Regions from separate parts of the Streptococcus sp. FDAARGOS_192 genome, predicted to be linked through region 2. Evidence: predicted binding sites of a transcription regulator. Region 2 holds the regulator's gene; the other holds the start of a gene.

Region 1 (3,413 bases), 470 kb from region 2:
GCTCCTCGCCCAATAGCGGAACGTTCAACAATATCTTCTACAAGCACACGTGTCTTCTCTTCTAAATCTAGCAACATCACAACAGCCCCCCTTTAGACAACAGCTGTATTCAGGATTCGCACAATAAGATAGTACAGAATCACAAAAAAGATAAGGAAAAATGCCCCTAATAATAATAACTGCCTACGGCGTTTCTTACTTAGATCCCAGGAGAAACCAAATCCCATCAAAAAAGGACCAACACTATAACTTAGCATAAACCATAAATCTACGCGTGCTATATGCCAAAAAGAAGAAATAAAGGCCACCAAACCAATTAAGGATAAAATCCAAGAAAAGTCCCAACGATCTGGTTTAGCAAAAGCCAAGCCTATTAAGAAGCAGCCCAAGGCAGGCATGATAATAAATGATAGGGTCATAAAATAAAACATGCCATTATTATAGCATGTTTTACAGATTCATGTTAGTGGCGGTTAATAACACCATAAGCAATAGTGAATGCAATAGCAGCAATACCTACAACGATTGCCATGACAGCCCAGAAAATAGTCATCGCACGGCGTCCCTTGCGATTGTTGAAAGGAAGTCCCCAACCAATCATGATAACACCTAGCAATCCAAGCCAAATTTTATAAGTGATAACAATCGCCGCATCAAAATAGGCAAAAGCAACCAAACCTAAACCTAGCAAAGAAATCAAATAAGACCACTTACCCTTCAAAAATGAAGGCAAGGCCCAACCAAATAACACTAAACCTAGTAGAGCAAGAGCTCCACCACCAAAAAATACAGGTACAATATAATTATCAAACATATTCATATTATAGCATATCTTAAAAAGTTAGGAAATAGAATCTATCAACCAAAGCCATATCCACTCTTTAAAATTTGTTTACTCTCAATCATAGATTAATTGGCAGATACTAACTATTTATTTTGGTACAAAAAAACAAGACCCAGAAAGGACCTTGTTTTAATAAGCTAATTAAGCTTTGTTTGCGCTACTTCTATAATCAAAACGAACTGAAATTTAGAAATCGGGGGCAAAACATAAGAAAAAGGCTTGCCCACATTGGACAAACCCTTTATTTTCAAGCTTATATAGTCTAATTAAGCTTTGTTTGCTGAACCGAATACGTCGATACGTTCTTCAACAGCTTCTGTAATAGCTTCGAAACCTGGTTTCAAGAATTTACGTGGGTCGAAGAGTTTCTTCTTGTCGTATTCTGCTTCATTTGCTTCGTATTCAGCAACAAATTTACGTGTTGCGTTAGCAAATGCGATTTGACATTCAGTGTTAACGTTAACTTTAGCAACACCAAGTTTGATAGCTTCTTGGATTTGATCATCAGGAATACCTGATCCACCGTGCAATACGATTGGGAAGTTAGGAACAGCTTCTGTCAATTTTTGCAAGTGGTCAAGGTGAAGTCCGCTCCAGTTTTCTGGGTAAGGACCGTGGATGTTACCGATACCTGCTGCAAGGAAGTCGATACCAGTTGCAACCATAGCTTTAGCATCTTCGATTGGTGCCAATTCACCATCACCGATGATACCATCTTCTTCACCACCGATTGTACCAACTTCAGCTTCAACTGATACACCGTTAGCGTGTGCAAATTCAACAACTTTAGCTGCTTTTTCAAGGTTTTCTTCAACTGGAAGGTGTGAACCGTCAAACATAACTGAAGTGTAACCTACACGGATACATTCCAAAGCATCATCGTAGTGACCGTGGTCAAGGTGAATAGCAACTGGTACAGTGATACCCATTGATTCAACCAATTCTTCGATAAGAACTTTACACAATTTGTAACCACCCATGTACTTAGCTGCACCCATAGAAGTTTGGATAAGTACTGGAGCTTGTTTAGCTTCTGCTGCACGCAAGATAGCTTGAGTCCACTCAAGGTTGTTTGTGTTAAATCCACCAACTGCGTAACCATTATCACGAGCTGCTTGGACAAATTTTTCTGCTGAAACGATTGCCATTATAAAGGCCTCCTATATTTTTTTGGGTTTGAACCCGTTTACAAGTTTATTCTATCACAATTAGACTCAAAAAACTAGCTTTTCTACAATTTGTAAGCGTTTTGATTTTTTAATACAAAAAAACCAGTCATCTGACTGGTTACTCTGCGGAAAGAGGGACTTGAACCCTCACGACCTAAAGCGGTCACAGGATCCTTAGTCCTGCGCGTCTGCCAATTCCGCCATTTCCGCTAACAACATTAGTTATTATATCAAGATTGACAACTCGTGTCAATAGTTTTTTTGAAAGTTTTTTATAACTTTCTCTTGTCTCTTTCGAAACAACTACTATATAATACCATTTATTGTTTACTGACGTCAATACTTTTTTGCCTTTTTTTAAATTTTTTAGCAAAAGTTATCTATTATATCTTTTATCAAATGTTAAGCTAAACTCTTATTCAGTTTATCTAATTTCTCTCTAAGGGGAGCTAAGTAAACTTCTTCTCCAAAACCACGCGATTTTAAGCCATCCTCAGCACAAGCCAATAACGATTCTGTCAAAGGTAAAATCATTTTGAGGCCTGTAGCAGAAATATCTTTTTTCGAAAATAAACGACGAATTCTAGGAAAATCATAGTCAAATGCTTCAAAAAAAGGTGAGTCATTCAAAATATTTTCCAGCTTTTCCAAATTGACTAAAAGACCAAGGTGAAAGGCTGCTGGTGCAAAGGTTGATGAGAAAGGTTGAGTACAAACACTGCGAAACTCAATCGTCCCTCGCGTCGTTAAATCTTGGAATTGATAAGAACGGTGAGTCTTAAAATCTTCCTCACTTGGCTCAATAGTGACTACTTCGCCATGAATAGAGTGTGCTTTGACAGATGACGTACTTAGATAGTCTTTAGCACGTATTGGTTCAAAATAGTAGGTTTCATCACCACGCTTAGCAGTAAAAATGGCTGTCTCAGACAAGTAAGAAAAATAGTCATCTTCGCTCTTAAACACCTTGGGAAATACCCCTGCATTTTCCTCAAACACACCATGCATGGAATTCTCCCAGAAAACATCACGAGAAAGCGCTAAATCCCAATCAGAACCCCAAAATTCAGAGTTTGCCAATAATACTGCCTTGGGTCCCTCTATTTGATTAAAAGCATTTAAAACCCTTAAATAGGACGTTTTTGAAACATCTAACTGTACCTGACTCCCACAGATGAAAGAACCATATTCTGGATAATCATGAAAGAAAGGATCCTTCTTTGCTTTAGATAGCTCGAGAAAATCCATAAGCATCTCATAACGAGGAGATTTAACAGGTCTGTTGTCATTTTTTTCCCAGTTTGGATTCACTCCCCAACCTTGCAACTCATGATTATGATTCTGAAGATAAGGTTGGATTATACCGAGGTAAGTATCCAAACGTTCCTCTACCTCAGAGA
Region 2 (3,413 bases):
TCAAAGGTTACGCCCTAGCCAATCAATCTAAAGGTAAGCACCTGATTACAACTGCTATTGAACACCACTCTGTCCTTCACACCATGGCCTACTTGGAAGAGCGTTTTGGTTTTGAAGTAACCTATATTCAACCAGAAAATCAAGTCATTACTGCCCAACAAATCGCTGATGCCTTACGTGACGATACCATTCTGGTTTCTGTTATGTATGCCAATAATGAGACTGGCCAATTACTTCCTATTAAGGAAATTGGTGACTTGCTTGCCAATCACCAAGCTGCCTTCCACGTCGATGCCGTTCAGGTAGCAGGAAAGCTTTCTATTCACCCAGAGGAACTTGGAGCCGATTTTCTCTCTATTAGTGCCCATAAATTCCACGGACCTAAAGGTGTCGGCTTGCTCTATCATAACGATTTGCATTTTGACAACCTACTCCACGGTGGTGAGCAAGAAGAAAAACGCCGTGCCAGTACTGAAAACCTGGTCGGGATTGCAGGTATGACCGCAGCTTACAAACAAGCTAGCGACCACTACCAAGACAATTACCAGCATGTTGAAACGATTCGTCAGGCCTTTCTAGATTCCCTTACCATTCCTTATGAAATCAATGGTGGAGGACCTAGCCTACCTCACGTCATCAACATCAGTTTTCCTGATAAGGAAAACGGCCCTCTCTTAACCTTGTTAGACCTAGCAGGCTTTGCTGTCTCAACAGGTTCTGCTTGTACTGCTGGAACTGTTGATCCAAGTCATGTCATCCAGGCCCTCTATGGCAAGGATTCTGACAAGCTAAAAACAGCCATTCGCATTAGTTTATCAGAGGAAAATACCGCTGAAGAACTCCAGGCCCTAGCAGAAAAACTTAATCAAATCATAGGAGACTAACATGGCATTTGAAAAAAGCATTCATTTGACTGACTGTAAGTACCGTTACACCATCAGTCCTAATGTCAAAAAATTCACTCTACGTGATACGACTTTTGTGCAAAATAAAATCGGAAACTACGAGTTGCACCGCCTTCTCGAAAAAGTGCCTAACTCAGGCGAAGGTTTCCCACTCAAAATCACTATTAACAAAGACTTGACAGGCTTCAAATTGTCTATCACAGACAAATCTGGCCTTCGTAACGTTAATATCTTTAAAAATGAAGATCACCACATCTTGCAAGAGAAATTCTACTTCTTGATGCAGAGTTTGGTTGATCGTAACGTTTTCGAGCAAGAAGAAGTCTAAATTTTTTCTTACTACATAGAAATAGCCTATCCATGTGATAGGTTTTTAATATCGCCTCATCTACACTATTTTGTTGCAATCTTCACAAACTTTTCTTAAAATATAAGAGAATCATACTAATTAAAGAAAGGAAAGCGATCAATGACATTTGAGAAAAACATCCCAAACGCCACTGCCAAACGTCTCTCTCTCTACTATCGTATTTTCAAACGATTCCATCGTGAAAATATCGACAAAGCAAGCTCTAAACAAATTGCTGAAGCGATTGGGATTGACCCTGCTACTGTTCGTCGTGACTTCTCCTATTTTGGTGAACTAGGTCGCCGTGGTTTTGGTTATGACGTAAACAAGCTGATGACATTTTTCGCTGAACTCCTAAATGACAATGCGACTACCAAGGTACTCCTCGTAGGTGTTGGTAATGTCGGGCGTGCCCTCCTCCACTACCGTTTTCAAGAGCGTAACCGCATGCAGCTGGTCATGGCTTTTGATACAGACGATAATGAATTGGTTGGAACTCAAACTGAGGACAAGATTCCTATCTATGGGATTTCCCAGATTAAGGACAAGATTGCCCAAGAAGATATCAAAACAGCCATCCTGACAGTGCCATCAGTTAAGGCCCAGGAGGTGGCTGATCTTTTGGTTGATGCTGGAATTGAAGGCATTCTCTGCTTCTCTCCGGTCAACCTCAATCTTCCACGCCATGTGGTGGTTCAATATGTAGACTTGACTAGCGAACTACAAACCCTACTCTATTTCATGAAAGAAGAAGAAAAATCGAGGAGAAACAATGACTAAACCAATTATCGGAATCACTGCCAATGTAAGGCCTAATCCAGCCCATGAAGACATCAACTGGTCCTATGCCCCATCTGGCTTTGTAGAAGGAGTTCAAAGAGCCGGTGGCCTAGCAATCCTACTACCAGTATCCGATCCTTCGGAAGCCAAGACCTACATCTCCATGATTGATAAGCTTATCCTGATCGGTGGGCAAAACGTTGACCCTAAATTCTACAACGAAGAGAACCATGCCAGTGAAGATGACTTCTTCCTCGAACGAGATATCTTTGAAATGGCACTCATCGAGGAAGCCACTAAGCAGAAGAAACCCATCTTTTCAATCTGTCGCGGTACCCAACTCATGAATGTCGCACTAGGTGGTAGCCTCCATCAAGATATTGAGCATCACTGGCAGGACAAGCCATCTGATTACCTCTACCATGAGATGATTGTTGATGAGAACAGTAAGTTGGCAGAAATCTACGGAAGTGAAACCTCTATCAACTCCTTCCACCATCAAAGTATCAAACACTTGGCCTCTGACCTTCGTGTCATTGCGCGTGATCCTGAGGACAACACAGTCGAAGCTGTTGAGTCAAATAGTCCAGACCTTCGCTTTCTTGGTGTACAGTGGCACCCAGAGCTTCTCCTAGACAAACGTGAAGAAGACCTCAAACTCTTTGAATACGTCGTTAACGAACTTTAAAAGCAACTGAGACTGCACTCAGTTGCTTTTTCTTGTCTTTATTCCATCGGCTCAATCTAAAGCTCAAAATCCTCCCTCTCCTCACGAAAGGAATAATAGGTCGATTTGCCAACAATCAGATGATCAAGCAGACAAATCCCTAAGTCATCACAGGACCGCTTAATCTTTTGAGTAAAATCAATATCATTACGACTAGGATAGGCTTCCCCCGAAGGATGATTGTGAACCACAATCAAAGACGTTGCCATCAGATGACAGGCATAATGTAAAATCTCACGTGGCTCAGCAATCGAACGACGGACCCCACCAATAAAAACCGTCTTTTGCTGAATAATACGGTTCTGCGTATCCAAATAGATAGCCACCAGATGCTCCTGAGGCTTGTCCCCAATATCCAACATCATACGACGAGCCACCTGCTGACTGGACATAATCTGCTCAGAACGAGACAACTCAGCCTTCTCAATCCGCTTAGCCAACTCCACCATAGCCTTGAGCTCAATAGACTTCACACGCCCAATACCAGGAATCTCCTGAAGCTCATTCAAGGACAAACGAGACAAATCCGCCAAACTCGTCATCCCTTTCAAAATACGATTGGCCATAGATAAGACCGACTCAGACTTGGTCCCTGTCCGCAGCACTATCGCCAACAGCTCCTGGTCCGATAAAACCTCTGCTCCCTTCTGCA

The links. Region 2 encodes Rex, which represses fermentation and respiration genes when NADH is low (regulators of the CRP and FNR family bind a similar motif). Its sites were predicted from a motif close to TTGTGAANTANTTCACAA; they were not measured.
Region 1: the regulator Rex is predicted to act here: its motif matches at 2,035-2,052, upstream of A6J31_RS08805 (class II fructose-bisphosphate aldolase).

The regions. Positions count from the first base shown of each region.
Region 1 covers NZ_CP020431.2:1,723,212-1,726,624, forward strand. The annotation lists gene A6J31_RS08790 (TIGR01440 family protein) at 1-77, opposite strand, end outside; gene A6J31_RS08795 (hypothetical protein) at 93-431, opposite strand; gene A6J31_RS08800 (hypothetical protein) at 464-820, opposite strand; gene A6J31_RS08805 (class II fructose-bisphosphate aldolase) at 1,111-1,992, opposite strand; tRNA gene A6J31_RS08810 (tRNA-Leu) at 2,138-2,223, opposite strand; gene A6J31_RS08815 (gamma-glutamylcysteine synthetase) at 2,416-3,413, opposite strand, start outside.
Region 2 covers NZ_CP020431.2:1,251,781-1,255,193, forward strand. The annotation lists gene A6J31_RS06450 (cysteine desulfurase family protein) at 1-884, shown strand, start outside; gene A6J31_RS06455 (DUF1831 domain-containing protein) at 886-1,233, shown strand; gene A6J31_RS06460 (redox-sensing transcriptional repressor Rex) at 1,375-2,034, shown strand; gene A6J31_RS06465 (gamma-glutamyl-gamma-aminobutyrate hydrolase family protein) at 2,027-2,722, shown strand; gene radC (RadC family protein) at 2,779-3,413, opposite strand, start outside.